3 regions of the Staphylococcus sp. IVB6181 genome follow, and region 1 is predicted to be linked to each of the others. Evidence: predicted binding sites of a transcription regulator. Region 1 holds the regulator's gene; each other region holds the start of a gene.
The links. The regulator CtsR, encoded in region 1, represses protease genes until heat stress. The targets are predictions, from matches to a motif close to ATGGTCAATAAAGGTCAAACA.
Positions count from the first base shown of each region.

Region 2: clpP (ATP-dependent Clp endopeptidase proteolytic subunit ClpP) is a predicted target of CtsR. The motif match lies at 6,024-6,044, and genes of this name have one in related genera.
Region 3: clpB (ATP-dependent chaperone ClpB) is a predicted target of CtsR. The motif match lies at 8,724-8,744, and genes of this name have one in related genera.

Region 1 covers NZ_CP095096.1:2,522,220-2,533,413, reverse strand. Annotated here, with positions in the region: gene MUA90_RS12450 (hypothetical protein) at 52-225, shown strand; gene MUA90_RS12445 (hypothetical protein) at 296-523, shown strand; gene MUA90_RS12440 (NupC/NupG family nucleoside CNT transporter) at 532-1,743, opposite strand; gene MUA90_RS12435 (CtsR family transcriptional regulator) at 1,915-2,376, shown strand; partial or broken gene MUA90_RS12430 (UvrB/UvrC motif-containing protein) at 2,511-2,915, shown strand; gene MUA90_RS12425 (protein arginine kinase) at 2,919-3,926, shown strand; gene MUA90_RS12420 (ATP-dependent Clp protease ATP-binding subunit) at 3,938-6,403, shown strand; gene radA (DNA repair protein RadA) at 6,694-8,064, shown strand; gene MUA90_RS12410 (PIN/TRAM domain-containing protein) at 8,094-9,158, shown strand; gene gltX (glutamate--tRNA ligase) at 9,448-10,902, shown strand.
Region 2 covers NZ_CP095096.1:2,275,860-2,287,053, forward strand. Annotated here, with positions in the region: gene gap (type I glyceraldehyde-3-phosphate dehydrogenase) at 5-1,012, opposite strand; gene MUA90_RS11160 (sugar-binding transcriptional regulator) at 1,072-2,091, opposite strand; gene MUA90_RS11165 (hypothetical protein) at 2,393-2,623, shown strand; gene MUA90_RS11170 (hypothetical protein) at 2,795-3,559, opposite strand; gene MUA90_RS11175 (TIGR01777 family oxidoreductase) at 4,142-5,044, shown strand; gene MUA90_RS11180 (hypothetical protein) at 5,144-5,362, shown strand; gene clpP (ATP-dependent Clp endopeptidase proteolytic subunit ClpP) at 5,392-5,976, opposite strand; tRNA gene MUA90_RS11190 (tRNA-Arg) at 6,125-6,196, shown strand; gene brnQ (branched-chain amino acid transport system II carrier protein) at 6,476-7,792, shown strand; gene MUA90_RS11200 (MFS transporter) at 8,095-9,276, shown strand; gene whiA (DNA-binding protein WhiA) at 9,356-10,300, opposite strand; gene yvcK (gluconeogenesis factor YvcK family protein) at 10,319-11,194, opposite strand, start outside.
Region 3 covers NZ_CP095096.1:2,114,800-2,125,993, forward strand. Annotated here, with positions in the region: gene opp3C (oligopeptide ABC transporter permease) at 1-141, opposite strand, end outside; gene opp3b (oligopeptide ABC transporter permease) at 141-1,067, opposite strand; gene MUA90_RS10305 (DUF3899 domain-containing protein) at 1,351-1,725, shown strand; gene MUA90_RS10310 (MFS transporter) at 1,783-3,015, opposite strand; gene fabF (beta-ketoacyl-ACP synthase II) at 3,313-4,557, opposite strand; gene MUA90_RS10320 (beta-ketoacyl-ACP synthase III) at 4,569-5,510, opposite strand; gene MUA90_RS10325 (YjzD family protein) at 5,769-5,972, shown strand; gene clpB (ATP-dependent chaperone ClpB) at 6,072-8,678, opposite strand; gene MUA90_RS10335 (acyltransferase family protein) at 8,917-10,770, opposite strand; gene MUA90_RS10340 (metal-sulfur cluster assembly factor) at 11,081-11,194, opposite strand, start outside.

The DNA of each region.
Region 1 (11,194 bases):
CGTACAAGTTTTATGCGAAACTATTAGAAATTGCAGTGGAGGTGTTGAAAATTGGTTAATTATGAAAAAGTATTAAAAGAATACATTAAAAAGTTTGGTGAAGAACCAGAAACAATGTATATGCAAGTGACTACCGAACGGCAAAAAGTTTTAATTTTAAAAGAATGCATTAAAAAGAATGAAAGTTTATCTGATTTTTATGCAAATAAATATATTTTAAGCTAAGCTATCACATTTAATGTGGTGGCTTTTTATTATACCCAAACCGTGCTCAATACTATAAGAGGTGCAAAACATGACAAACTTATTACAATCTGAACGCTTATTAAAGTTGAAACTGCAATTTTTCGCAGATAATGGAAATACTGGCCAAACTGAACAAAATGAAAACGGTGAAAATGCAGAACCTGGGGACAATACTGAAACAAATTTGATACCTGAACAGCAAAAACTAGTAGATGACAAGGTCAACGATGAAATGCAACGCAAAAAACGGCCTCCTGAAAAGGAAGCCGTTGTGTAGTAAGGTGTTTACATGAAGAATCCTGCAATTGCTGCAGAAATAAATGATACAAGTGTTGCACCGAATAAAAGTTTAAGACCGAAGCGGGCAACTACGTCGCCTTTTTCGTTGTTTAAAGATTTGATGGCACCTGAAATGATACCGATAGAACTGAAGTTCGCAAATGATACTAAGAATACAGACGTAATGCCGACTGCACGCTCTGATAAGCCTTGCATTTTGCCTAAATCAAGCATTGCAACGAATTCGTTAGATAATAATTTAGTCGCCATTAATGAGCCTGCTTTCACTGCATCTCCCCAAGGAATACCTGTTAAGAATGCAAATGGTGCAAACACAAATCCGATTAATGTTTGGAAGTCCCATTTGATTGCGCCGCCGGATACGCCAGAGAAAATACCGCTGACAATACCGTTTAATAAAGCGATAATAGCGATATAACCGATTAACATCGCACCTACAATCACTGCCACTTTAAAGCCGTCTAAAATATATTCTCCCAACATTTCAAAGAACGACTGTTTTGCGCCTGTCTCTTCGACTAATAATTTATCGTCTTTTTCATCCACTGTATAAGGGTTGATGATTGAAGCGATAATGAAACCGCCGAATAAGTTTAAGACAATCGCTGTTACCACATATTTAGGATCTAATAATGTAAAGTATGCACCGATAATTGAAGCGGAAACTGTAGACATCGCAGAAGCAGTTAAAGTATATAAACGCTGCTTAGGTATGTAAGGCAGTTGTTTTTTCAATGAAATGAATACTTCAGATTGTCCTAAAATCGCAGCTGCTACGGCATTATAAGATTCTAAACGTCCCATACCGTTGATTTTTGAAATCAAGAAACCTAAAACATTAATAATAAGCGGTAAGATTTTCGTATATTGCAAGATCCCGATAATCGCAGAGATAAATACGATCGGCAATAATACGTTAAAGAAGAACGGCGGGTTTTTAGGGTCTACATATTTAAACCCTCCAAACACGAAATTAACTCCTTCTGCTGCTTTAGACAACAGGTAAGAGAAGCCATGGGCAATGCCACCAATTACAGTAATTCCCACATTTGTTTTTAATAGTAGGAAAGCGAAGATGAATTGGATGACAAGCAAGATACCCACATATTTCCATTTGATATTCTTCTTATCAGAACTGAAAACAAATGCAAGTGCTAAAAAGAAAATAATCCCAATTAAAGCAATAAGTATATGCATGGTTTAACTTCATCCTTTATATTTTATTTCATCCAATATCATACAGGAAAATACCGCTCACGAACATCCCAATTTTAAGGTTGTCGAAAATTTTTTAAATCATATTGGTTGAAAAAGGTCAAAGTTGGTCATATAATATAGTCAAAGAAGGTCAAAAAAGGGGTGATATCCATGCACAATATGTCCGACATCATAGAACAGTACATTAAACATTTATTTGAGGAATCAAATAAAGATGTTGTTGAGATACAACGAGCGAATATTGCTCAACGCTTTGACTGTGTGCCTTCTCAGCTTAATTATGTAATTAAGACAAGATTCACCAATGAACACGGTTATGAAATTGAAAGTAAACGCGGTGGTGGAGGTTATATCCGAATCACGAAAGTTGAAACTAAGGATACGAAGGGTTACATTGATCACCTCTTACAAATCATCGGCGATTCTATTTCTCAGCAACAAGCACATTATGTGATCGAAGGATTGCTTGATAATCAATATATTACACTGCGCGAAGCCAAAATGATGCTTGCAGTGATAGATAGAGACACACTTAGAATGGAAGTTGTCGCAAGAGATATTGTTCGAGCAAATATATTGAAACAGCTGTTACCGGTCATTAATTACTATTAATAGATAGGAGGCTGCACATGGCTGACAAATCAATGCATACACCAAAGTCTGATAAGCACAGCGAAAATGAAATACAATCTAAAACAATAAAGAGAGTAATAGCAGAAAGTAATGAAGAGGAACCTACATGGCAGAACAATCAAGATGACATGGAAGGCTCTTTTGTTATAAAACAAATCCTTCAGCATTTGGCATCTAAGCACGGTATACAATTAGAAGACTTAACTATCAGAGAAGAAAAGAAATGCCCGAATTGCCATATGACACTGAAAGATATTGCATATAAAGGGAAGTTTGGGTGTGCACAATGTTACACTACTTTTAAAGAGGATATTGTGGATATTGTCAGACGTGTGCAAGGCGGTCAAATCGAGCATGTCGGCAAGACACCTGTCTCCTCTCAGCACAAATTAGCAATTAAGAAACAAATAGAAGCAAAAGATAAATATTTACAAGAATTGATAGAGAAACAAGAATTTGAAGAAGCTGCGGTTGTCCGCGATGAGATTAAAGCACTAAAAGAAGAAAGCGAGGGATAATACATGAGCGAACATTCAATGTACATGAGTAATTGGATGCAGCAAGACGCTGCAACACCAGTGGTGATGTCTTCACGTATTCGACTTGCCAGAAACTTGAATAATCATGTTCATCCCTTAATGTTTACTTCAGATGTTGAAGGACAAAAAGTCATCAACGAAGTACAAGATGCTTTGCCGGATTTGAAAGTTATCAACCTTCAAATGATTGAGCAGACAGATAAACTGAAATTAGTTGCCAAACATCTCATCAGTAAAGAACTGATAGAGCAGCCGGCTTCAGCAGTATTGTTGAATGAAGATGAATCATTAAGCATAATGGTAAATGAAGAAGATCATATCAGAATACAGACAATGAGTTCAGATATGGACTTGGAACGCTTATATCAAAGCGCTTCAGAAATAGATAATCGGCTTGATCGCGCTTTAGATATCAGTTTCGATGAACAACTCGGCTATCTAACGACTTGTCCGACAAACATCGGAACAGGTATGCGTGCGAGTGTCATGCTGCACTTGCCGGGACTTTCGATTATGAAACGCATGAATCGTATTGCACAAACAATTAATCGTTTCGGCTTTACAATCCGCGGTATTTTCGGAGAAGGTTCTCAAGTGTACGGACACATCTATCAAGTTTCAAACCAGTTGACCTTGGGAAGAACGGAAGAACAAATTATTGAAACTTTAACAGAAATTGTTCAGCAGATTATTGCTGAAGAAATGCAGATCCGCAAGCAATTAGACTATCACAGTCTCATTGAAATGCAAGATCGTATTTACCGTTCACTGGGTCTGCTACGCTATAGCCGTATGATTTCTATGGAAGAAGCATCAACGCGTTTGAGCGAAGTCAAATTAGGTATTGATTTAGGCTACATTGATGAATTGCCTGACTTTAATTTCAACCAAATGATGGTCGCAATTCAATCGCCATTCTTAATAGACGAAAATAATCGAATTTCAATTAAAGAACAAAGAGCAAATGTAATCAGAGAACATATAAAATAGGAGGTTTTGCTATGTTATTCGGCAGATTAACAGAACGTGCACAACGTGTATTAGCACATGCACAAGAAGAAGCGATTCGTTTGAATCACTCAAATATCGGAACGGAACACTTGCTGCTTGGATTAATGAAAGAACCTGAGGGTATTGCAGCAAAAGTATTAGAAAGTTTCGGTATTACAGAAGACTTGGTTGTATCAGAAGTTGAAAAACTGATCGGTCAAGGCCAAGAACAAATCGGTACATTGCACTATACACCAAGAGCTAAGAAAGTCATTGAACTTTCAATGGACGAAGCACGCAAATTACACCATAACTTCGTCGGAACAGAGCATATCCTGCTTGGTTTAATCCGCGAAAACGAAGGTGTAGCTGCACGTGTATTCGCAAACTTGGATTTAAATATTACAAAAGCACGCGCACAAGTGGTTAAAGCACTTGGCAGTCCTGAAATGAGCAATAAAAATGCACAAGCTGCTAAATCAAATAACACACCTACGTTAGACGGCTTGGCACGCGACTTAACAGTCATCGCAAAAGACGGCACATTAGATCCGGTTGTCGGACGCGATAAAGAAATTACACGTGTCATTGAAGTATTAAGCCGCCGTACTAAAAACAACCCAGTATTGATTGGTGAACCAGGGGTAGGTAAAACAGCAATTGCTGAAGGCTTAGCACAAGCAATCGTAAATAATGAAGTACCAGAAACATTAAAAGGCAAACGTGTAATGTCTCTTGATATGGGTACAGTTGTTGCCGGTACAAAATACCGCGGTGAATTCGAAGAAAGATTGAAAAAAGTTATGGAAGAAATTCACCAAGCAGGCAACGTTATCTTATTCATCGATGAATTGCACACATTAATCGGTGCCGGCGGTGCTGAAGGTGCTATTGATGCTTCAAATATCTTAAAACCAGCATTAGCACGCGGTGAACTGCAAGCAATCGGTGCAACAACATTAGATGAATACCGTAAACACATTGAAAAAGATGCAGCATTAGAACGTCGTTTCCAACCTGTACAAGTTGATGAACCGACAGTTGAAGATACAATTGCTATCTTAAAAGGTTTACGCGATCGTTACGAAGCGCATCACCGTATTAATATTTCTGATGAAGCGGTTGAAGCAGCTGCGCGTTTAAGCGACCGTTATGTTTCAGATCGTTTCTTACCAGACAAAGCAATCGACTTAATCGATGAAGCAAGTTCAAAAGTAAGACTGAAAAGTCATACAACACCTTCAAACTTGAAAGAAATCGAACAAGAAATTGAAAAAGTTAAAAATGAAAAAGACGCAGCAGTACATTCACAAGAATTCGAAAACGCTGCGAACCTTCGCGATAAACAAACAAAATTAGAAAAACAATATGAAGAAGCGAAAAATGAATGGAAAAATGCACAAGGCGGTTCTAACACATCATTAACAGAAAATGATATCGCTGAAGTCATTGCCGGATGGACAGGCATTCCATTAACACGCTTGAACGAAACAGAATCTGAACGTCTGCTTAACTTAGAAGACACATTGCACAAACGTGTAATTGGTCAAAAAGATGCTGTGACTTCAATCAGTAAAGCAGTACGTCGTGCACGTGCAGGTCTTAAAGACCCTAAACGTCCAATCGGAAGCTTCATCTTCTTAGGACCGACAGGTGTAGGTAAAACTGAATTAGCACGCGCATTAGCAGAATCAATGTTCGGAGACGAAGATGCAATGATTCGTGTCGACATGAGTGAATTCATGGAAAAACACGCAGTGAGTCGTTTAGTCGGAGCGCCTCCGGGCTATGTAGGTCATGATGACGGCGGCCAATTAACTGAAAAAGTAAGACGCAAACCTTACTCAGTTATCTTATTCGACGAAGTCGAAAAAGCACACCCTGATGTATTCAACATCATGCTTCAAGTTTTAGATGATGGTTTCTTAACGGATACAAAAGGACGTCGTGTAGACTTCCGCAATACAGTGATTATCATGACTTCAAACGTCGGCGCACAAGAACTTCAAGATCAACGCTTCGCTGGTTTCGGCGGCGGTAATGATGAAGGTGCGGACTATGAAACAATCCGCAGTACAATGTTGAAAGAACTGAAAAATGCGTTCCGTCCAGAGTTCTTAAACCGTGTCGATGATATCATTGTCTTCCACAAACTTGATAAAGCTGAATTGAAAGAAATCGTTACGAAAATGGTCAACCAGCTTACAGATCGTTTATCTGAACAAGATATTAATATTGAAGTAACTGAAGCAGCGAAAGAAAAAATCGCTGAAGAAGGTTATGACCCTCAATACGGTGCACGTCCATTGATCAGAGCAATTCAAAAAACAGTTGAAGATAACTTAAGTGATTTGATCTTAGACGGCAACCAATTAGAAGGCAAAGATGTTGTAGTGGACCATAACGGTGAAAAATTCGAATATAATATTAATGATCGCAAAACAGATGAAACTGAAACTACAGCAACAAAAGCATAAGCGATGTTGAAGTAATATCAGTATTTGTTGAGCAAAGGCTCCTTTTTAAGCAGCGGCTGAAATCAGTGCTGCTTAAAGGGAGTCTTTTTATATTTTGGGGTTATAATCGGTTAAAGGTGTTATAATATGTGACCGCAAAGAAATCTGATATGATTATTTTAAATCATACTATTTATGATTGTGAGCGGACAGGATTCAGGTATAAAATAGTAAAGCAATCATTAATAGCATTTAAATGCATAAAGCGGTAAAATAGATATGTTTTTCACATAAAAATAGGTGGTGTAAATTTGGCGAAAAAGAAAGTGACATTCGAGTGTATGGCTTGTGGTTACCAATCACCGAAATGGATGGGGAAATGCCCGAATTGCGGAGCTTGGAACCAAATGGAAGAGGTAATCTCTCAAAAAGAAGCACCCAGCGGCAGAGGGATGCGTACACGCGAACAAACAGCTAAAGTAACAAAATTAAATCAAGTGCAGCATGAAACGACACCGCGTATCCACACGAGCTCGCCTGAATTTGATCGTGTCTTGGGCGGAGGCATTGTACAAGGTTCGCTGGTGCTTATCGGCGGCGACCCGGGTATCGGGAAATCTACATTGCTGCTGCAGATTTGTTCTGCATTATCTCAAAATAAGAAAGTATTATATATTACCGGTGAGGAATCACTGAACCAAACGAAATTGCGTGCAGATCGCTTAGAAGAAGATTCAAGTCAATTGAATGTATTTGCGGAAACGGATTTAGAAGTGATTAAAGAGGCTGTAAAACAAACACAGCCTGATTTAGTCGTAGTAGACTCTATTCAAACTGTCTATCATCCTGATATCAGTTCAGCACCAGGTTCAGTATCGCAAGTCAGAGAAAGTACGCAAATCTTGATGGGAATCGCAAAACAGATGAACATTGCGACCTTTATCGTGGGTCACGTGACCAAAGAAGGTCAAATTGCCGGACCGCGTTTATTAGAACATATGGTGGATACCGTCTTATACTTCGAAGGCGATGAACACCATGCATACAGAATTTTGCGTGCAGTGAAAAACCGTTTCGGTTCAACCAATGAAATGGGTATTTTCGAAATGAAACACAGCGGTTTAAAAGGAGTCAAAAACCCTTCAGAAATGTTTTTAGAAGAACGCTCAACGAATGTTGCGGGTTCAACGATTGTACCGACTATGGAAGGAACACGTCCTTTATTAATTGAAGTACAAGCCTTAGTCACACCGACGACATTCAATAACCCGAGACGTATGGCGACTGGAATTGATCATAACCGCTTGAACTTGCTGATGGCGGTCTTAGAGAAGAAAGAAAGCTACCTGCTTCAGCAGCAAGATGCGTACGTTAAAGTGGCAGGCGGTGTACGTCTGACAGAACCTGCAGTCGACTTGGCTATCATCGCAGCAGTCGCATCCAGCTTCAAAGACCAGCCGGTCAATGGTATGGATTGCTTTGTCGGTGAGGTTGGTTTAACGGGGGAAGTACGTCGTGTATCACGTATTGAACAACGTGTGCAAGAGGCAGCGAAACTCGGATTTAAACGTGTTATTATTCCTAAAACAAATATAGGAGGTTGGGATTTCCCTGACAATATTCAAGTCATCGGTGTAACCAGTGTGCATGAAGCATTGAATTTTGCATTGATGAAAAGCTGATACCAAATATAAAGAAAGGGGGCTATCAGATGAATATTATAAAGACAATTGTCACCATAAGCTATTTCATTTTGGGAATCAGCTTAGGCATTTTGATTATTCCTGATATTGCGAAAGATACGAATTTGGTACATACGTATCCATGGCTGACAAACAAGTATATCGCAGCATTATTAGGAATTATCGGCTTCTTTATCATTTTCGGTTTGTTAATACCGAAAATCACGCGGACACTGCGTCGATTAGAAGTGTTTATTATGCGTCACAGTGCTGTTGAAATTCTATTTGCGGCAATCGGATTGATTATGGGACTCTTTATTTCTGTAATGATTGCCTTTATTTTAAATATTATAGGTTCATCACTGTTCCTTCATGTCCTACCTATTATCATTACAGTCTTTTTAAGTTATTTAGGGTTCCAGTTCGGCTTGAAGAAAAGGGATGAGATGTTAGCATTCCTGCCAGAAAAGATGGCACGTTCAGCTTCTATGAACGCACTGCGCGCAACACCGAAAATTATCGATACCAGCGCTGTGATCGACGGCAGAATTTTAGATGTGATTCAATGCGGTTTCTTTGACGGTGAAATCTTGATTCCTCAAGGTGTAATCAATGAGCTGCAAGTGGTCGCAGATTCGACAGACAGCGTCAAAAGAGAGAAAGGCCAAAGAGGTTTGGATATCTTGAATAAAATTCATGACGCAGATCATCCTTCACAAGTAGTGCATCCGCAAAAATCATATAATGATATCGACGCTTTATTGATTAAACTGGCACATAAATACAAAGCAGACTTGATTACGACAGACTTTAATTTAAATAAAATTTCACGTGTGCAAGGCATTAAAGTACTGAATGTCAACGACTTGTCAGAAGCAGTGAAGCCTACTGTACGTCAAGGGGATCAAATCAACCTCTTATTGACGAAAATAGGTAAAGAGCCGGGACAAGGTGTCGGCTATTTAGAGGATGGCACAATGGTGGTAATTGATGATGCTAAAACATTCGTCGGCCAGCATGTCGATATTGAAATCACAAGCATTCTGCAAACATCATCAGGACGTATCGTCTTTGCGAAATTGATGAAACGCTAGTTTGTTTATTGTTTCACATGGAACAAGGATGCATTTACAGCCGTTTAGTTGAAGCAATGGGCTTACCAAATACGGCTTGTAATGCTACAATAAGTAAGAATGGGTACAGAATTGCCTGGCTATTTCTTGTCAGTCAAAGTCATGCCGATACACAGGTTTTTGACCTTGTCTTGCAAACGATAATCAAGCATTTTCTGATTAATCACTATCTCAAAAGGAAGTATAAAAATGTACGGACATTTTGCCGCTTTCTTTTTAATAATCTAAAAATACAGGAGTGAACGAAATAATGAGTGATCGCGTAAGAGTCAGATATGCACCGAGTCCAACAGGTTACTTGCATATCGGAAACGCTAGAACAGCACTATTCAACTATTTATTTGCTAAACATTATGATGGAGACTTTATTGTACGTATTGAGGATACGGATAAAAAACGTAACTTAGAAGACGGCGAATCTTCACAATTCAGCAACTTGAAATGGTTAGGTCTTGATTGGGACGAATCTGTTGATAAAGACAATGGTTATGGTCCGTATCGTCAATCTGAACGTGGTAAATTCTACGATCCTTTAGTAGAACAATTATTAGCAGAAGATAAAGCATATAAATGCTATATGACTGAAGAAGAATTAGAAGCGGAACGCGAATGCCAAATTGCACGCGGAGAAACACCGCGCTATGCAGGTAAACATGCTCATTTAACACAAGAAGAAAGAGAAGCATTCGAAGCAGAAGGACGTCTTCCGGCAATTCGTTTCCGTGTACCAAAAGGCAAAGTCTATAAATTCGATGATATGGTTAAAGGCGAAGTATCATTTGAATCAGACAACATCGGCGACTGGGTTATTGTGAAAAAAGACGGTGTTCCGACTTACAACTTCGCAGTAGCTGCAGATGACCACTACATGGAAATCTCTGACGTTATCCGCGGTGATGACCATGTTTCAAACACACCTAAACAATTAATGATTTATGAAGCATTTGGTTGGGAACCGCCGCGTTTCGGCCACATTTCATTAATCGTGAACGAACAACGTAAAAAATTAAGTAAACGTGATGGTCAAATCCTTCAATTCATCGAACAATATCGCGACTTAGGCTACTTGCCGGAAGCATTATTCAACTTCATTACATTGCTTGGCTGGTCACCTGAAGGCGAAGAAGAAATTTTCTCTAGAGAAGAATTCATTAAATTATTCGATGAAAATCGTTTGCAAAAATCACCAGCATTCTTCGATAAGAAAAAATTAGCTTGGGTTAACAACCAATACATGAAACAAAAAGACTCAGAAACAGTCTTCGAACTTGCATTGCCGCATTTAATTAATGCAGGATTGATTCCAGAATCACCATCTGAAAAAGATTTAGACTGGGGTCGCAAATTAATCGGTTTATACCAAAAAGAAATGAGCTATGCAGGTGAAATCGTACCGCTTTCTGAAATCTTCTTCAGAGACGAAATCGAGTTAGGCGAAGAAGAACAAGAAGTTATCAACGGTGAACAAGTGCCAGAACTTATTGAACATTTATACGGCAAGTTAGAAGCGTTAGAACCGTTTGAAGCGGCTGAAATCAAAAAAACAATCAAAGAAGTTCAAAAAGAAACAGGTATTAAAGGCAAACAATTATTTATGCCGATTCGTGTTGCAGTAACAGGATCAATGCATGGTCCGGAATTACCGAATACGATTGAAGTATTAGGTAAAGAAAAAGTACTGAACCGTTTAAAAAAATATCTATAATTTCGATGGGGGACACTGCTTGAATTTTCAACGCAAACCACCTATTATTAGAAGTAATTACTGAGGATTAGTAAATAAAGTTTCAAGTCCAGAGAGTGTGCGGCTGCTGCGAGCACATCTTGAGCGTTATTGAATGCACCTTGGTTCAGACAATGATAAATACGGGATTTGAGAGAGTATGCCTTGAAACATTTGTATCACGCATACTGAAGAAGAGTGGAACCGTGCGAAGCACCTCTGACATTAAGTTGTTAGAGGTGCTTTCGTTATATATAGGAGGGGAATAACTTGT
Region 2 (11,194 bases), 250 kb from region 1:
TCAATTATTTTACGTCTTTGATAAGGTATTCTAAAGTACGTACTAATTGTGCAGTGTAAGACATTTCGTTATCGTACCAAGCTGCAACTTTAACTAATTGACGACCAGATACAGTCATTACACGAGTTTGAGTTGCGTCGAATAATGAACCGAATGTCATACCAACTACGTCAGAAGATACGATTTCGTCTTCAGTGTAACCGAATGATTCGTTTGAAGCTGCTTTCATAGCTGCGTTGATGTCTTCTACTGTAGCGTCTTTGTCTAATACAACAGTTAATTCAGTTAATGAACCAGTTGCTACAGGAACACGTTGAGCGCCACCGTCTAATTTTCCGTCGATTTCAGGAATTACTTTACCGATTGCTTTAGCAGCACCAGTTGAGTTTGGAACGATGTTTTGAGCTGCTGCACGTGCACGACGTTTGTCGCCTTTTCTGTGTGGACCGTCTTGAGTATTTTGGTCACCAGTGTAAGCGTGGATAGTAGTCATGAAACCTTCTACTAAACCGAAGCTGTCATTTAAAACTTTTGCTACTGGAGCAAGTGAGTTTGTAGTACATGAAGCACCTGAAACGATTGTGTCATTGCTGTCTAAAGTTTGGTTGTTTACGTTGTAAACGATTGTTTTAAGATCACCAGTTGCTGGTGCAGAGATTAATACTTTTTTAGCACCTGCATCGATGTGAGCTTGTGCTTTTTCTTTGCTAGTATAGAATCCAGTACATTCTAATACTACGTCGATTCCTAAATCTTTCCAAGGTAATTTGCTTGCATCTGGTTGTTCGAATGATTTAACTTCTTTACCATTCACGCGGAATCCGCCATCTACAACTTCAACTTCTTCAGTGAAACGTCCTTGCATAGTATCATATTTTAATAAGTGTGCTAACATTTCATCGTCTGTTAAGTCGTTTACTGCTACTACGTCGATACCTTCAACATCTTGAATTCTTCTGAATGCTAAACGACCGATTCTACCAAAACCATTAATTGCTACTTTTACTGCCATTATTATGGCCTCCTTTAAAAGATATTGTTAAAAAGTGAAGTCACTTTTTTAAACTAAATTCATTGTGATTGAACAATATTTCTTGCTGCACCTTCATCTGTAATTAAGATGGTGTTTTTAGGAGCGATAGAAAGATATGCTCTGATTGCATCTCCTTTTGAAGCACCGCCCGCTACAGCAAAAATATATTCTTTTGATACTAAATCTTCCATTTGAAGTCCTATCGTTTTCACTTTGTGAACGATATTGCCTTCATTATCGAAATAATATCCAAACGCTTCTCCTGCTGCATTGTGATGATGAAGCTTTTCAATCACACTTTTTGACGAATGGCGTCTGTTTGCCATTTTCAGCGCATCACCAATGCCGTGAACCGTTATATTGGATTGTTTGATTAAATCTAATGTGTTTCTAACAGATGGCTCTTGCAGCAACATCTCGTATGTGGATTCGCTGACATTGTCAGGAACATAGAGTGTTGTATAATCGCCGCCTGTTTGTTGTGCCATACTTGCTGCGATAGTATTGGCCTGATAAACTACGTTTTCTCCTAGTCCCCCTCTTGCTGGGACATAGAAAGTTTTAAACGGCAGTATATGCATTGATTCGCTCACAGCAGCCATTGTAGAGCCGCCGGTGATAGATACGATAGCATCATTATAAAATGTACGTTCTAACAATTGTCCTGCTTGACTGCCCATTTCTTTCTTTACAGCACTATCCATATCTGTATCACCCGGTACAACAAAAACGTTCTTGATTTGATAACGTTCTTTTACCAACTGTGCCAAATGATACCCATCAGAATACATATCGAAATAAGATTCCAACTCTTCAATCAAAGCTTCGCCTTCAGCAGTCAATTCCATGCCTGTCGGTTTTACTTTGATGAGCTCTTGCTTTTTCAAAGTGTTTGTTTCTGATCTCAATACACGCTCAGTCAAATTCATAAATTCGCTTAAGCTTCTTCTTCCGACTGGCTGGTGCATTTTGATAGTAGTGAGTATAGTAAATCTTCGGTACATTTTTTCGACAAGCTCAGGAATCAATTTCTGTTGGACTTTAAGCAAGTCTTCCACTACTATTTCCTCCTCTTTTTCTTTAAGGGTCAGCATGCAACCACACTTTGACGTTTTTAGTCCCAGGTGGGACAAAAAATAACATCTCTTACAATTGTCATAATACTATCATCTGATATAAAAAGCAAGCTTTAAGATTAACTAAGGTGAGTTGTTCAATATATTGTTGCAAACAACACTACTACCTTATCTACATTATACCCTTTTCTTCAAAGAAAAATCATCTGAAAACCTCATTTCTTTTAAATATATTTTCTGAAGCTTCTCTATTATAATGAGGTTAACAAAGGAGGGTATCTGATTGACTCATAATAATGATGATAAACCAGAAGTTATTGATCCTGATGATCCAAGATACAAAGATGATTCCTATTTTAACCGCAGTCCAGAAGAACAACAGCGTTCACGCTTTGAAAACGACAGAAAGATAAAATACTATTCCTTCGGCTGCACGCCATTTGGATGCGGATGCCTTCCAGCAGTCGCTGTCATCGCATTAATCATCACTTGGCTCATCAGCCTGATGTCTTAAATCAACTTATTTTAAATATTAAGGCAATCAAGTCACAGCTTGGTTGCTTTTTTTCTGATATATATCACATACCCGCTTCATGCCTTTCATTAATCATTACAAATATTTTCAGCCATAAAAAAGACAGGAAACATCAGCTTCCTGCCTTATCATTAACTATTTAAAATTGTATTAATCATCATCTGAGCTGCTTTGGCTTGATTGATTTGAACTTGATGATTGATTAGATTGAGAATTTTGCTGCGGTGCAGATGGTTTAGGCTGTGAGCTTTGAGATTCGTTTACTGGTTTTGACTGCTGTTCTTGCCCTGGCCTGGGTTGTTGAGAAGATTGGCTGCTGCGTTGGCTTTGTTCTTGTTTTGCTTGTTCTTGTGCACGTTCTCTCTGTTGTGCAGCTTCTTCTCTTTGTTTTTGAGCTTGTTCTTGTGCTTGCTTTTGTGCTTGTTTTTGTGCCTCTTCTTGTCGTTTTTGTTGTGCTTCTTGCTGTGCTTTTTGTTTTTCTGCTGCTTCTTTGCTAGCTTGTTCTCTTTGTTTTTGTGCTGCTTCTTGAGCTTTTTTCTGTTTGTCGTCTTGTTGTTTTTCAGCTTGTTTTTGTGCCGCAGCGTTTTGACGCGCTTGTTCTTGTTGGCGCTGTTGCTCGCGTTGTGCATTGATTTCATTTTGACGCTGCTGTTCTGCAGCTTGCTGATTCGCAATTTCTTGTTGTCTTTGTTCTTCTAATTCTTGTTCGCGCTTTTGCTTTTCTTCTTTCTTTTTCTTCTCAGCATGTTCTTTTTTCTCTTGTTTCTCTTTCTTTTGCTGCTGACTATAGCGTTCGCTGCTTTTTTTGTTATTATCTACAAAAGCAAATGTAGCAAACGCTAAACCAAACAATAATATTATGACGATGATAGAACTCACTATCTTTGCGAGTCTACTCATTTTATTGTTAGACATGCGCTCTCCTCTTTTCAGTCTCATTTCTTTTTCTCATATAAGTACAAGTGTGTTTTCTCACGATAATATCTATTACCCGTTTCTTGATAACTTCACTAATATTTCTTCGCTGTATTCATTTATTTATCATAACATTTTCACACAAGGGATACATCATTTTAGTTGGCAAACAATTGATTTTTTATATATTGAGAATATCTACAAGTTGAAGGAATGAAACATTAAAATCCAATACAAGTGATTAATAACAGTAAGATTGTTATAATAACATCATCAATCAATGGAAGAAGACAAAAATAATGAACCTATACGCTGCTCGCATAGGCCCAAAACTAAAGGGAGTCAAAATTTCACCTTCGCATGTATATTATGGGGTATACTATTTTTAATTAAGAGATGTTTAATTAATTCCGAAGGTACTTCTATTATAACTTTTCTAAAAGTGATTTAAACGAGATTATTTAGATTATCTTGACATATTAATGACTAAATATTGAATAATCATTGAATGTTTAGAATTTCTACAATCTGAACATCCATTGTTATAATTGATGATGATTACTATTAATGAGGTGAAAGGTAATGAAGCAGTTTCTAATTACAGGCGGTACAGGTTTGGTAGGCAGTCATTTAGTTGATGCCATTCATAACACAGACTCCCACATTACGATTTTGACACGTCAAGATCGTCAGAACTTAGATGAGAAAATCACCTATATTAACTGGAACAAAGAAGGCTGGGAAGATAAAGTCCCTGATCATATTGATATCGTTATCAATTTAGCAGGTGCGACTTTAAACAAAAGATGGACAGACGAATATAAACAAACCTTAATGTTAAGCCGTATCCAAGCAACACAAGCACTATATGAACTGTTTGAGCATAAAGGGAAATTCCCGGAAATTTTATTTAATGCCAGTGCAGTCGGTTATTACAGACCTGATGTTCACCGCACTTATACTGAATTATCACAGTGTGATCCGCATGATTTCCTATCAGATATTACCTATCAATGGGAACGATTTGCACGTAAATTCGAACAGCATCAAACACGTGTTATTATCGGCCGTTTCGGAATGGTGCTGTCAGATGAAGGCGGCGCGCTTCCGATGATGGAATTGCCTTATCGTTTTTATGCAGGCGGTAAACTCGGCACTGGTTTCCAATGGTATTCATGGATCCACATCACAGATTTAACACGTGCCATTTTATTCTTAATCAATAAAGACGAAGCTTCTGGTGTATTTAATATGACAACACCTGTCGCAGAACGTCAAAACTTATTCGGCTATACCCTTGCACGTGCAATGCATAAACCGCACGAAACATGGGTACCGAGTGCATTATTACGTCTAGTATTAGGCCAAAGAGCAACTATTATATTAGACACACAAAAAGCGATTCCTAACCGCTTAGACGCATATGGTTTCCAATTCGCCTACCCTAACTTGAAATCAGCTTTAGATAGTTTAGTTCATGAGTAAAAAGAGATATAATAGATTTGAATTGTGAGCGTTTATTTAACAAGCAGCACTCACTTAAACAAACTAAAAGCAAGATTGTTTTTGAATGAAGGTGGATCAATGGATAAAAGTAGTATGGTAACACGAATATTACTTATGATTGCTGCGATACTGTTAATCTGTATCGGCAGCTTCTCAATGACACGCGCCATCCCTTCTCTGTATATTGCATGTTTCTATCTGGTTAGCGGCATCATTATATTAGGATGGGCAGTCTACAATTTCGTTATGTATCAAAAGCAAAATAAGAAAGACACAAAAAAAGTTCCGGAGCAATAATGCCGGAACTTTCTTTATGCTTGAATATCTTATTTTTCAGGTTGCATAACTTCGTCGATTAAGCCGTATTCTTTCGCTTCATCTGCTGTTAAGAAGTTATCGCGATCAGTATCTTTTTCGATTTGTTCGATAGATTGACCTGTACGTTCAGATAAGATTTTGTTTAATTTAGCACGTGTTTTTAAGATGTGTGTCGCAGCAATTTCGATTTCTGTTGCTTGACCTTGTGCACCGCCAAGTGGTTGGTGAATCATTACTTCAGCGTTCGGTAAAGCAAAGCGTTTGCCTTTCGCACCTGCAGCAAGCAAGAATGAACCCATTGATGCTGCCATACCGATGCAGATTGTTTGTACATCAGGTTTAATGTGTTGAATTGTATCATAAATAGCGAAACCAGCTGTTACACTGCCGCCTGGTGAATTGATATAAAGATAAATATCTTTTTCAGCATCTTGTGCTTGTAAGAATAACAATTGTGATACGATTGAGTTTGCTACGTTATCATCAATTGCTGAACCTAACATAATAATACGGTCTTTCAACAATCTTGAGTAAATGTCATAAGCACGTTCGCCGCGATTTGTTGTTTCAATTACTGTAGGAATTAAATTCATTCTATTTCCTCCTTGTACTTTTAATGAATTATCTTTATTTTAACCCAAAAGTCAAAAATGGTCAAAAATAAAACTCATACTTCTCAAATTGACTATATTGACCACTCTAACCGATAAAGGTACACTATTAATTGCATGCTAATATTTACCCCTCGTAGTGTAATGGATAACACGTAAGATTCCGGTTCTTGAAATAGGGGTTCGATTCCCTTCGAGGGGGTAATTTTAAGCCTTTAAACACTTTGTTTAAGGGCTTTTCTTTTGTCTGTTGGAAAATACAGCGTTAAATCCCAAGCTGATGCACCTATTTCTTCTTGATTCGCCCATTTATTTTGATTTCTCTATTAACTGGCTCTAATGTCTTTTAAATTTTCAAAAAAATTCTCTTTTCTAATATTTGGAAATATGTTAAAGTTTATATGTTTGATAGAAATTTATCTACATAAATTGTCAGAAATTTTTGTAAATAGAGAAAGATTTGCAACACCAGGAGGTTAATATGAAAAAAGTAATACTAGTATCAGGTTTAATGCTCTTCTCATTATTCTTTGGGGCAGGCAACTTGATCTTCCCGCCTATGCTCGGTTATACCGCGCAAAGCAATATGTGGACTGGCATGACAGGCTTTGCGATAACAGGTATTTTAATGCCTTTTATCACAGTGATTGTCATTGCCTATTATGATGGAGGCGTTGAATTTATCGGGAACCGTGTCCATCCAAAATTTGGGTTTATATTTGCTGTATGTATATATTTATCAATCGGAGCACTTTACGGTATTCCACGTGCCGCAAACGTAGCTTACGAAATCGGGGCGAAATCTATTATCCCTATCCATAATACATGGACACTAGTTGGATTCTCATTGGTTTTCTTTATCGTTGTAGGACTTATCGCCTTATATCCAACTAAAATGGTCGATAATTTAGGTAAAATTTTAACACCCGCACTATTAATCATTATCGGGGCATTATGTATCGGAGCAATTGTTAATCCAGAAGGTCCTGTAGGACAACCGCACGGGAAATATGAAAAAGCACCATTCGTTTCTGGTATTTTAGAAGGTTATTACACAATGGACTTAGTTGCCGCATTGGCATTCTCAGTTGTTATTGTACAAAGTTTTAAACTTGCAGGCTTAACTGACAGCAAGAAGATTGTGAAGAACGTGATACTTTCAGGCTTAATATCAGCTGTATTGTTAACAGTAATCTACTTCTCATTGGCTTACTTAGGAATTACAACGAGCAAGCCAGGCTTTGAAAACGGCGCAAGCATCTTAACATACAATTCAGTCCGCTTGTTCGGTGCGTTCGGAAACATCTTATTCGGTATGATTGTCATCTTAGCTTGTTTAACAACATGTATTGGTTTAGTGAACGCAAGTGCCGCTTTCGGTATGAAGAAGTTCCCTAAAATTCCGTATAAAACATATGTCGTTTCATTTGCGTTAGTCGGTTTCTTAATATCTATTCTAGGACTAGATATGATATTACAAATCGCAGTACCTTTACTGACATTTATTTATCCGATTTCAATTGTGTTAGTGTTGATTTCGCTCTTCGCAATTGCTATTCCGACACACTTGAAAGTCGCTTATATCTTACCAACCATTTCAACATTGGTCATTTCAGTACTTGAAATTTTCAATACCTTTAAACTTATCAAACCTTTAAATGCGGTTTACCAAAAATTACCTTTATCTGATTTAGGTCTTGCTTGGTTATTCCCATTTATCGCTTTAACACTGATTGGTATGATCATCGACTTTATACGTAATAAGAAACAGACACAATCGAGCACAACCGCATCATAATAATTTAATGCCTTTCCTTTTCATTAAGGAAAGGTCTTTTTTATGCTTTGGCCCCTTGCTATTGTCACAATATTTCAATATCAACCCTTTCTATTTAATTCTCGATTAAATGTGTTAAAATTAACAATGCAATTTAAAGGTGAAAACAAAGGTTGTCTGAAATCAGACCTTTTTTCACTGTTTTAAACATTTAGATTCATTGATTTACAAATTTCTTATGGCATGATGATGTCATTTTTTATTTGTCTGTTTATATATTCTCTATCAACTATTTAATCTATTCAAAGAAAGGGAGGTTTATCTTGAAACAACAATCATTTAATTACAACTTGATTACCACAGTCTTCTTTATCTCAGGTATTGCTGTGATGTGCAGTTTGTATTCTGCGATTCCGCTCATGCCGATTATGGGCGAAGAATTGCATCTGACTGAAAGTGCAACTACTTTAATCGGCGTTGTCTTTTCAGTTTCCTATTCTGTCAGTTGTATGTTTTACGGTATTATCGCAGATAAATTCGGAAAGAAAAAAGTCATACTCGTCGGCTTAGCCTTGCTGACATTGACCACATTAGCGATTGGCTTTATCCACAGCTTCGCTTTATTATTGATTGTACGTGTTATTCAAGGTATTGCGGCCGCTAGTTTCTCTCCGGTCTCATTAACATATGTGACAGAAGTATTCCCGATTACTAAGCGTGTTACAGCAATCAGCTTTATCAGTACAAGTTTTATGCTTTCAGGAGTTTTAGGACAAAACTTGAGTGATATTATCGCTGCGCATACAAGTTGGCGTGTGGTTTACTTTATTCTGACAATCGTTTATCTCTTGCTTATCTTATGGATTTATAAATCCATTCCTAAAAGCCCTTATCACATGCCTGATACGAAGTTTTCGGTATTCTTTAAAAATATGCGCCATATCTTTGACTATAAAGGCATTGTATTATGCTTCTTCGTATCACTGACAATCTTAACTTCATTTGTTTCTATGTATACACTCTTAAATGAATATCTGACTTCAAATCCGATTAATGCAGACTTAACAACAATCTCTACTGTTAAACTGTTTGGACTTATCGGTATGCTGCTGGCATTATTTGCCGGACGTCTCAGTGACCATTTAGGTGTTAAACGCATTATCTTAATCGCTTTGCTCACAGCAGGCATCTCTATGATATTCATGGGGCTGACACACAATATCTTGATTATCACTATCTTCAGTGTCATCTTTGTTGCAGGTATCGCATTTGTCATCCCTTCTGTGATTTCGCAAATCGGCTTGCTTACAGTGAAAGATAAAGGTTTCTATTTATCTATCAATACCTTCATGTTATTTATCGGTACAGCGATTGCGCCGGTACTTTCTATGCAGCTGATGAGTCACTTGCATTCATTTAAAATGATGTTTATCTTATTATCGCTGGTTAACTTTATCGGCTTCTTCATTGCCCTTTGGATTCCGAAGAAAAGTGTAACAGAATAGAGATAAAACCCATAAAACACTAAAAGAAGACTGCACTTTCCTGATTGTTTTCAAGGAAGTGCAGTCTTCTTTTTATGGTTTACATTTCAATATGTTCGCCGCTTCTGATTTTATCTGCTAATTCATTTAATTTACGCAAACGATGATTCACACCTGATTTTGAAATAGTACCTGTCGACACCATTTCACCTAACTCTTTTAAAGATACATCTTGATTCTCTACACGCAGCTTCGCAATTTCTCTTAAGCGATCAGGCAGATTCTCAATACCAATTTCTTGATCAATCAATTGAATACTTTCCACTTGTTTCATTGCGGCACTGACCGTTTTGTTCAGGTTAGCTGTTTCGCAATTCACTAAACGGTTCACTGAATTACGCATATCTCTGACAATACGCACATCCTCAAACTTCAGCATCGCTTGATAACCGCCGATTAAACTTAGGAAATCAGAAATCTTTTCCGCTTCCTTCAAATAAACGATATTGCCTTTTTTACGTTCAAGATGCTTTGCATTCAATTCATACTCATTCATCAACGCTGTTAAGCCTTCTGAATGACTCTCATACAGCGAAAATATCTCTAAATGATAAGATGACGTTTCCGGATTATTAACAGAGCCGCCTGCTAAAAAAGCACCTCTTAAATAACTGCGTTTCATTTCATCATCACGTATCATGTCCAAATCTATCGCATGCGTAAATACGCCATCTTTTAAAATACCTAATTCATGCAGAATTTCGCGAGATTTCACTTTCGTTCTGCAAATATAGATATTATTTTTCTTCAATTTCATTTTCTTTCTAACAAGAATCTCTACTTCAATATTAAATACTTTCTTAATCAAAGAGTAGATACGTCTGGCTGTTGTCGCATTTTCAGTTTGCACATTGATGACAAATTGCTGGTTCGACAAACTGAGCGCACCATTCATCCGTATCAATGCACTTAATTCAGCGCGCGCATTTTTATCATCGACATCTATTCTTGTCAATTCATTTTTCATGTCTGATGCAAAGCTCATGCCGTGCCATTCCTTTCGTTATTTTTTTCTTTGTTTTGGATTAAATTGGATTGTACTTGTTAAATCAAGTGCAAGTTCATAAATCATACGTGATAAACGTGTCGTATTATGACGGACTCGATTCTTATCTGAGATATGCACAAGGTCATCTGCCGTTAACGGTACAATACCAGCCGCTTCTATCTCTTCTTTATGATACTTTACCGGCTCTGCATGCTCTTTACGATAGTTCTCTAAAATTTCCTTGCTGTAATCATGATTGATACAGCAAATCACATAATCAATAAACTTGGTATCCATATGTCTGTGAATGGCATTTACATGATCCATCACATCAAAATGATCTGTTTCCCCATGCTGCGTCATCACATTAGACACATAGACTTTAGGCGCCAAGCTTTCTACAATCGCTTGACCGATACCTGGGACACACAAGTTTGAAAGCACACTAGTATAAAGCGAACCAGGTCCTAAGACTATTAAATCCGCCTCTTCTAACGCTTCTACCGCTTCTTCCATAGGCTGCACATCTGCTGGTTCGATAAAGACCCTTTTAATCGGTTTTTCGCGTTTTGGTATATTAGATTCGCCATAAACAATTTCGCCATCATCCATTTCCGCATTCAAACGAATACTGGAATTGGTTGAAGGAATCACACGGCCCTTGATATTTAAAATTTTACTCAGTTCTTTCACTGCATGACCAAAGTCATCCATAATGTTCGTCAACGCTGCGATCAGCAGATTACCGACAGAATGGCCTTCTACTTGATTCTCTTTAAAACGATACTGGAACAGCTCCTTCAACGTCGGTTCCGTATCGCTTAATGCTGCGATAACATTTCGGATATCGCCGGGTGCCGGGATATCCATTTCACTTCTGATTTTTCCTGT
Region 3 (11,194 bases), 410 kb from region 1:
GCTTTCACGCTGAATCTCAGGTTCTCTTTCGATATCTTGTTCAGCTAAGATAAAGTTCGGCGCATTTTCCCCATCTGTTGTATGTGTAAGTGCCGCATTAGAATAATCTTCTCCATGCAGCTGGTCTCGTTTATCTGCCATTATTTCTTACCTCCTTGTACTCTAATACGCGGATCGATAATACCGTAGAGAATATCTACAATGAAAATCGATACGATGAATAACGTACTGAATAAAAGTGTGGTTGCCATAATGACAGAGAAGTCATTCGTTTGAATCGATCTTACGAATTGATCCCCTAGTCCTGGAACCCCGAAAATATTTTCGATTGTTAATGTCCCTGTTAAAATCCCCGCTAACATCGGTACGATGATAGTGATAACTGGAATTAACGCGTTTCGTAATGCATGTCCGAATAATACACGCATCATCGAATTCCCTTTAGCTCTTGCAAGCAAGATGTAGTCCGAACTCAGCACTTCGATCATTTCCGCTCGTATGTATCGTGCGACTGTCGCAAGTACTCCTGCTGAAAGTGCGAGTGACGGTAAGACTGCTGTGGAAATACCTTCCCAACCAGCTACCGGGAACCATCTTAATCTTACAGAGAAAACATATTGTAATAATACTGCTAATACGAATGATGGTACTGAAACTGCGATAACTGAAATTACAGTTGCTGAATAGTCCACCCATGTATTTTGTTTAGTTGCTGCCGCAACCCCTAAAATCAAACCTAGAATAATACCGATAACCATAGCCGCAAAGCCCATCTCCATCGATGGAATCAATCTCGGCTGAATTAAATCCCACACAGGCTGGTTATGATATTGGAATGACACCCCAAAGTCTCCTGTGACAACGTTTTTAAGGTAATGCAGATATTGCACGATGACCGGATCATTCAGACCATAAGTTTCGTTCAAAATCTCCTTTTGGTCTGCGCTCAGTTTCGCATCATTAAACGGTGAACCCGGCATCAATTTCATTAAGAAGAAAGTGATGGTCATGATAATGAATAGAGAAACAAGCATGTACCCAAAACGCTTGAGTATATATCTAAGCATTGACAATCCCCCTTATAAATACAAATTAAACATTCCCTTCTAATTATCAGAAATATTTTAATATTAGTATATCGGTAGTTTACATTTAAAATCAACAAAATTTTTTGAATAATTATAATGTTATAACAAAATGTTCCGCTATACATGTATAATAAAAGTTGAAGTATCAAGGTTTTGAAAAGATTTCATAATCCTGTATTTCTATGAAAAAACTTTATAGTTATGTTTAAATTATAGCAGTAAATTACTTTATAATTTTAATGTATTAAAGGAGCATAGTGTAATGCGTAAACATTTTCAGTGGCTTTTTTGGGTACTCATTTCTCCCCTTTTAAGCTTGGTCATTTGGCTTTTCAGAGAACATACTTGGAGCGGCTTTGTGGATGTCTTTTTTGTAGTCAGCATGCTGCTGTTTATTACAGGCTTTATCTTTGTACTGGTTCAAGACGGTATCTTTGATGCGACAAGCTATGGATTCAGACGCATCCGTTATCAAATGTCGAGTGCTAAACATCGTAAAGCACATGTCGATGACGAATTCATCAACCCTAAAAAAGTTAAACGAGACGTATACATCGTAGAAAAGTGGACAATTTATATGACACTCGTCAATGTCATCTTTGTTATTTTATCTTTATTAGCCATCTTTACGTTTTAACTCATTTTTAAAGCGCCGGAGTTCAATACTCCAGCGCTTTATTTTGTTGCTCGTATTTTATTGTTTTGCTGCTTGCTTTTGAAACAATACGATATACATAAATATAAATCCGATCAGTACAACACCCCCGGTGAACACAGACATCATCCAAGGAGTTAAGAAAGCACCTAGAATCAAACCGAATCTCGCCAGTATGTTTGCACTCCTTATAGAGAGTCCGCTTACTGAAGCATAGACACCTCTTTGGTCTTCAGGTGTCATTTTAAAGCGTTCTGCATTATAAATCGGCGAATACACCAGCTCTCCTAAAGTCGCAATAAAAGCAAACACCAAAATCCAAAGTAAATCGTTCGATGAAGTCAGCCAAGCATAACCTGCGGTATACAAAATAATACCCGCAATAAAAATACCGCGTTTAGAATAACGTTCCACCCATGCATTCACTTTGAAAGTCAACAACACAACCGTGATCGTATTCACAATCATAATCAAAGTAAAAATACGGACACTGCTGATTTCAATACCGAGTATTTCTACAGGAACAAATGTCTCTTTCAGACGGACAATTACATAAGAGTCTAATGAAGCTTCTGCCATGAAGACAAAAGCAAAACCTATCATCAGCATCATATATGATTTATCTTTAAATACATTCAAATACCCTTTCGCAAATTTCTTTACGACTGAGTCTAATGAATCATGATGCACTGCATATTTTTGCTGCACGTCATAGAAAAAGATAAACGCACCCCAGCTCAATAATGTTGAAACCAGCAACAACCCTAGCAGCAGATGACGATGTTCTTCATATAATAACGCCCCTAAAAGCATACCTAACGCCATGGCCACATTGCTGATCCAGTAAAAGAGTCTAAAGATATAGTCTCTCAAATCAATAGGGATTGCATCCATGATTGCTGCTTCAAATACAGGCGATTCTAATGACATCAATAATTCATATACAAAGAATGCCATACAAAACAGTACTAGCCCTAACTGATGCTGATTAATCGTCAGCAGCATTACCGCCAGTGCAATGACTAAAACCAAATGAATCCAGCTGATTGTCTTTTTACGTTCAAAATGATCTGAAATATAACCGCCTAAAAATGCTAGAAAGAATCCGGCGATAATCGTCGTAATTAAAAAAGTTCCCGCAAACACCGCATTGACCATTGTAGTTAAATACAGCGCCATAAACGGTAATATTGCAGAAGAGGTCACTGTGAAAATAAAGTCGCAAAATATTCTTGCCTTCAATGTTGAAGAGAGTTGTTTAAATTGATGCATAGGCTTCTCCTTTTCTCTGACAGAGTAATTTACATTATACACGATTATTTCTTAACTAAAATAACAAGTTATGACTTCGTAAAATTTTCCCACTATTATATAGAAGAAACTCGAAATATTTACCTCTTTTTTCTAAATAAACCATGCAATTTCATGCTGAATTTTATCAAAGCATACCATATCTTTATTTCCCCTGAGGGCTATTGTACATCTGAAAAGGACAAAATAAAGCTAAAAAAGCGTTTGAAACACTATTTTAGAGCTTCAAACGCTTTGAAAAATGATTAAATATATTAATTAGTCTTCGAATTTTTTCAATACTAATACCGCGTTATGACCGCCGAAACCTAAGCTGTTGCTCATAGCATATGTGATTTCTAGATCTTGCGCTTCGTTTGGTACGAAGTCTAAATCACATTCAGGGTCTGGTGTTACGGCATGAATTGTCGGTGCGACTTTGCTGTCGCGGATAGAAAGTGCTGAGAAAATAGCTTCTAAACCGCCTGTTGCACCTAATAAGTGACCTGTCATTGATTTAGTTGAGCTGACTTTTAGAGTTTTCGCTGCATCGCCAAATGTATTTTTGATGGCTAATACTTCGTTCAAGTCGCCGACAGGTGTACTTGTACCATGCGCGTTCAAGTATTGAACGTCTTTTGGTTCAATGCCTGCATCATCCATAGCTGCTTTCATTGCACGAGAGCCGCCTTCGCCTTCTGGCGCTGGTGCTGTGATATGATAAGCGTCGCCTGTAGAACCGTAACCTACGATTTCTGCATAGATATTGGCACCGCGTGCTTTTGCGGATTCTAATGATTCAATCACTAAAATACCTGCACCTTCACCCATTACAAAGCCGTCGCGGCCTTCTTGGAATGGTCGGCATGCTGTTTCTTTATCATCATTTGTAGATAAAGCACGGCTTGCGCTGAATCCAGCAATTGCCATGTGTGTAATCGGTGCTTCACTGCCGCCTGTAACCATCGCATCTGCATCGCCGCGTTGGATGATTTTGAAAGCTTCTCCGATTGAGTTAGTACCTGTTGCACAAGCAGTAACTGTAGAACCGTTAGGTCCTTTAGCACCTAAATCAATAGATACTTGTCCAGTTGCCATGTCAGGAATCAACATTGGTACGAAGAAAGGACTGACACGACGCGGTCCGCGATTAAGCAATTGACTGTGGGCAACTTCGAATGTTTCCATACCGCCAATACCTGAACCGATCCAAACACCGATTCTATCCGCATTCGTGTCGTCAATATCTAATTTTGCGTCTTGAACAGCTTCACGTGCAGCAACGACTGCATATTGTGTGAAACGGTCCATACGACGTGCTTCTTTTCTATCAATATAATCTTCAATATTGAAGTCTTTTAATTCTCCGCCTAAATGTACATTGTAATCAGATGTGTCAATACGAGTGATCTCATCAATTCCATTAACACCTTTTAAAGCGTTTTCCCATGACGTATTTGCATCATTACCTAGTGGAGATAATGCGCCAACTCCTGTAATTACAACGCGTTGCTCTTTGCTCATACCTTATCCTCCTATTTTCCCCATCTTAATGTGATTGCGCCCCAAGTCAGGCCGCCGCCGAAACCGACTAATACTAAGACATCGCCGTCTTTAATTTTGCCGTTTTCGAGTTCTTGTCCAATACTTAACGGAATAGAAGCCGCTGAAGTATTACCGAATCTATCTACTGAAACACTCATTTTCTCTTTTGGAATGCCTAAGCGTTCACGAGCTGATTCCATAATTCTGATGTTAGCTTGATGCGGAATGAACATATCAACGTCATCCGGAGTAATACCTGCTTTTTTAACGACATTCAAAGATGCTTCCGGCATAATACGAACCGCAAACTTAAAGACTTCTCGGCCGTTCATAAAGATCTTGCCGTTCTCTGGATTTAAATATAAATATTTTCCGCCTCTGCCGTCAGAACCCATTTCATAACTGATAATACCGTGTCCTTCAGATACTTCACCTACTACTGCAGCACCAGCGCCATCACCGAATAAAATGGCAGTCGAACGGTCTGTTAAATCCGTAATCTTAGAAAGTTTATCTACGCCGACTACTAATATATTGTGATAGTCTCCTGACTGTATGTACTGTTTTGCAGTGATTAATGAATACATAAATCCTGAACATGCTGCTAATTGGTCCATTGTTGAAACTTTACCTAATCCCAATCTTTCTTGCAGCATATTGCCGACAGTAGGAAATGGATAGTCTCCTGTTGAAGTTGCGACAATAACCATATCTATATCTTCAGGTTCAATACCTGCATCTTTGATTGCTTTTACACTAGCTTCATACGCAAGGTCAGATGTTTCTTGATCTTCGCTTGCCCATCTACGTTCTTTTATACCAGTCATTTTAGAAATCCATTCATCTGATGTTTCTAAAAAAGACTCAAAATAGGCATTGTCTACTACTTTTTCTGGAACATAAGTCCCAAAACCTTTAATACCCACATTCATGGTTTTACACCTTCTTAAAAATAATTTTAATACCAGGTATTAATTTATCATATTCTACTTTTTGAATACAAGTGCTTTATCATCATTCATTATGGAATTACTTATCCTATTATAATATTTGATTGTCCGTATCACAATAAATGTGATATTTTGAATAGCAAACACTGCATTTATCGTAACCGATTTCCTGATTTCACTATACAAAGCAACCACTCTAATTTATAATTAAAGTAAAGATATTTTATGGAGGCACAACAGATGAGATACATTATGGTACTATTCTGGTCTATTTTGCTGCTAGAAATGGTTAACTTCGTATTAAACAGTTTAGCCGGCGGCGGTCCGTTAAATATGATTCTTCCATTAGTATTAGCGGTAATTTTTACAATTGTTGTCGTTATCTTAGATGCTCTTATGAAACCGATTAAACAATCTGCAGCATCGGAAGATAACCATCATTAATTTTATGAACGATCAATCCAGCATATATTGCTGGATTTTTCTTTTGCCAAAAAACAAACAGCCCTATCGTCTGATAAGGCTGTTCTTTCATATAGCATATTAAATTTGTGCTTCTTTAACATTGAATTGCAAACCGTCATCATCTAAATCTACAGTAATTGTAGTACCTTCAGGTAATGATTCTTTAATCATCATGCGTGCAAGCGGTGTTTCAATTTGACGTTGTACAAAACGTTTTAATGGTCGTGCACCGAATTGCGGTTCATAAGCTTCTTCGCCTAACCATTTTTTCGCTGTATCTGATACTTCGATTGAAATACGTTGATCTAATAATCGAATATTCAATTCTGTTAAAATTTTATCTACAATCATACTCATATCATTAATAGATAATGGACGGAATAATACAATATCATCCATACGGTTCAGAATTTCTGGTTTGAAGTATTGATTTAAGCTGTTCATCACTGCTTTTTCTGTTGATTCAGTAATGACACCTGTTTCTTTCACTTGTTCTAACAAGATTTGAGAACCGATGTTGCTTGTCATGATAATAATTGTGTTTTTGAAATCTACATTGCGGCCTTTAGAGTCTGTTAAATGACCTTCATCCAACAATTGAAGCAATACGTTAAAGACATCTGAATGTGCTTTTTCAACTTCATCTAAAAGAATTACTGAATAAGGATTGCGGCGTACCGCTTCTGTTAATTGTCCGCCTTCATCATGACCGACATAGCCTGGAGGCGCTCCGATTAAACGAGAGACAGAATGTTTTTCCATATATTCACTCATGTCGATACGAATCATGTGTTTCTCTGAATCAAATAATGAAGAAGCTAATGCTTTAGCTAATTCTGTTTTACCTACACCCGTAGGTCCTAAGAATAAGAAGCTTCCGATTGGACGATTAGGGTCTTTAATACCTGCGCGTGCACGAATAACTGCATCAGATACTAAGTCCACTGCTTTATCTTGACCTACGACTCTTTCATGCAAGATATCGCCCAAGTGTAATAATTTTTCACGTTCGCTTTCTACAAGTTTAGTCACTGGGATACCTGTCCATTGACTGACAATATCTCCGATTTCTTCATCTGTAACAATTTCACGGATAATACGATCACTGTCTTCTGATTGTCCATCTTGGAAAGCATCTTCTAATTCGCGTAATTCTTTTTGTAATTTAGGAATTTTACCGTGTTGCAATTCAGCTGCTTTTTCTAAGTTGTAATTGTTTTCAGCATCCTCTAATGCTTTACGGCTTTCATCTAATTCTGCACGTTTTTCTTGGAGTTTAGAGATTTTTTCTTTCTCTTGTTCTACACGTGATTGGATTGCTGCTTGTTTTTCTTTTTCGTTAGATAATTCTTCTTGCAGCTCTTTTAAGCGTTGCTGGCTGACACTGTCTGATTCATGTTGCAACGCATTTTCTTCAATTTCCAACTGCATAACACGACGGTTCACTTGGTCAAGTTCTGTCGGGTTAGATCCCATTTCTGTACGAATCGTTGCACACGCTTGGTCTACTAAGTCAATCGCTTTGTCCGGTAAGAAACGATCCGTAATATAGCGGTCTGAAAGTTCTGCCGCAGCAACTAACGCACGGTCTTGAATACGTACACCATGATACACTTCATAGCGTTCTTTTAAGCCGCGCAGAATTGAAATGGTATCTTCAACATCTGGTTCAGATACACCTACTTTTTGGAAACGGCGTTCTAATGCGGAATCTTTTTCGATATATTCACGATATTCATTTAAAGTTGTCGCACCGATACAATGCAATTCACCACGTGCAAGCATAGGTTTCAACATGTTGCCTGCGTCCATCGCACCGTCTGTTTTACCGGCACCGACTAACATATGAATTTCATCGATAAAGAGAATAATACGGCCATCCGCATCTTTGATTTCTTTAAGTACCGCTTTCAAACGCTCTTCGAATTCACCGCGATATTTCGCACCTGCCACAAGTGCACTTAAGTCTAATTCAAAGATTGTTTTATCAAGCAGTGATTCCGGTACGTCTTTTTTAACGATACGTTGTGCCAACCCTTCGACAATAGCAGTTTTACCTACACCAGGTTCACCGATAAGTACCGGGTTGTTTTTAGTTTTACGGCTTAAAATACGAATCGTATTACGAATTTCTTCGTCACGTCCGATGACAGGATCCATGTTTCCTTTTCGGACTTCTTCTACTAAATCACGACCGTATTTTTCAAGCGCTTCATAGTTTGCTTCTGGGTTTTGAGATGTCACGTGATTTCCCCCTCTTATTTTCTTAATGATTTCTTTGATTACTTCATCTTTGTTTCCGACATGTTGTTTAGTTGTATCGTCGACTGCCATAGCAGCTAATAAGACATGTTCCATTGATACGAAGTCATCATCATATTCTTGCATAATCGCTTCTGCTTTATTAAACAGTTCGTTGGTTTTGCTGCCGATATATTGGCCATATTGAATATTATCGCCTTTCACTGTTGCGTGGCGTTTTAGTTTATCTTCATACGCTTTTGATAAAGCATCTGTATCAATATTTGCACGTTCTAATACACTATTGAATAAACTTTCTGGTTCTTTTAATGCGGCAGTCAGTACCGCTTCAATTTCCACATTTTGCTGTTCATGTGCTTGTGCAATCTGAATTGCCTGTTGCAATGCTTCTTGCACAGCATAGGTCATCTTATTTGCATCCATTGACTTCACCTCTGTTACTCAGTATGCTAAGCAAGTTTTCTTTTGACTTTGACTTACTTTGACCTTACACCTAGTATAGAGCATTCGTGCTTTTGATTTCAACTTATAACGCTTTAGAACCACTACTTTTTTTACCCTTTTTCTCTTAGTCATAACATCTTTGACTTTCGCATACTCAATCCTGTAAATATAAAGAAACTGAAGTCAGGCGTTGATCCCGACTTCAGTAGTTTAAACATTATTTATCTTTTTTATCCAGACCCATTGTTTTGATAATTTCATCTGATAAAGCTTTAACACCCGGATATTCTAAGTGGATACCATCTGGTGCAAAGTATTCAGAATGGCCTGCAGAGCGTTTATACCAATCGACTAACTTAACATTTTTATGTTCTTTTGCGGCTTCTTTCATCAATTGGTTGACATGTCCTTCATATGAACGCGGTACACGTGTATTGACTAAATAAACATTAGCTTTGCCGAATGAAGCAATGACATCATCTAATTGTTCTTTATTAAAGTCGCCGTTTGTACCTAATTCAATAATGACATTGTCGCCTTTTTGATTATAGTGACTGTACTTTTCATTGATAAGCGGTTTGGCTTGGAACATATTACGTCCGACTTTACCGTCAATCACGGAATTCGGAACTTGTTCTTTAAATCTTTCGCCGATATCAACCATTACAGAATCACCGATTAATAATGGCTTGACATCTGTATAGACATCAAGTTGTTCTTCTTGCTGCTTGCCGCCGCCATTGCCGAGGAAGTCCATTTTGCCATAAGGCACTGGGCGCACAACAAACTTATCGATTTCATTCGTATTGAATTGTGTCGCTTTATCCTCTGTTTTATCTTTACCGTAGTGATCAAATACTCCAGCCAATATAACAGCAAACGGAATAGTAATCACCAGCAAGCAAATCCAGCGAACCAAGACACGTTTTGATTTTGCTTTCAATGACAGCATTTTGAAGCCTTGTTTTCTAAATGGAGTTTCAACATATCGATAAGAGAACTCTGCCATACCTAATGTAAGCAGAACGTCCACAATGTATACCCATGCCGGAATTTGACCTGCCACAAAATGGCGATGTATCAAGACAGTGACTGGGAAATGCCAAAGATATAAACTGTATGAACGCTGTCCGATATAAACAAATACCGGGTTGCCCATAAATCGTGCTAATAAACCGCTTGGATGTACAACACTTGCGATAAGGAACAATGTAATTCCTGAGATTAAATAGAATCCGCCATTGTAAATCCAATAGCTTTGGTCTTCAACTACGACAAACAGACCAAGCAGAATAATTAAAGCTAACGTTCCCATAATATCTACTGCCGAACGTACCGCAAGCGGCGGATCTTTTTTCAATCTGTTCGGCGGCCAGAAGAATGCTAAAATGACACCCAAAAGCAATGTCTGCAAACGTGTATCCGTACCGAAATAAACACGTGAGAAGTTCATGTCGGGTTGTGCAATCACTACCATTGCTAATAATGATGCTAATGATACAATCCAAAAGATTAATACCACTTGTTTATGTTTTTTAATTTTTGCCAACAATAATATAAGTACTAACGGGAAGAACAAGTAGAATTGTTCTTCAATCGCTAATGACCATAAATGTTTTAAAGGTTCAAATGAAAACTGATCAAAGTAATTCACATCTTTTGCGATATACCACCAGTTAGATACATAGAAAATGGCCGCAATCGCATCGTGTTTCACTTTCACAATTTCTTCTCGTTGGAACAGCAGCGTTAATATTGTTGTGACACTCACCACAAACAACATAGCTGGAATCAGACGTTTTACACGTCTATACCAGAAACGCTTTAAACTGATTGTACCTGTTTGCTTATACTCAATTAATAAGAGACTTGTGATCAAATATCCTGAAATAACAAAGAACGTATCTACACCAAGAAATCCGCCAGATAACCATTGTTTGTTCAAATGGTAAATGATTATCCCGATGACTGCTATAGCTCGTAATCCATCAAGGCCAGGCATATAGTTCATTTTTTTCGGTTTCGCAGGTGACGTGCTGTTCTTAGATGAACTTCGTTTCAAATTACTCATGCACTTACCTTTCTTTCTATTATTAGATTTTCCATTACTCAGTACAGTTCACTACTCGTACCGCTTTTTTACTTCTTATTTACCAATTGTAATAATAATGTAATAATCTTGCAATATCAAGATATTTTATGCTCATGTAATTAATTCTTTTATTTAGAAAGAGCCACACAACCAAATGTAACAATTTTGTGAACTTTTTCCTGATAACACTATAAATAAAAAGAAACGACCTATCGTTTTCAGCTGTATTTTTCGCTTTAAACAAATAAGTCGTTTCTGTATATTTATCTCACTTACGCAATAGCAATCCTTAGCTCACGCCTAATGCAATTTTAGCGTAACGTGACATCATGTCTTTGTTCCATGGCGGATTCCATACGATATTAACTTCTGTATCTTGAATCTCAGGAATTTCCGCAAGCAC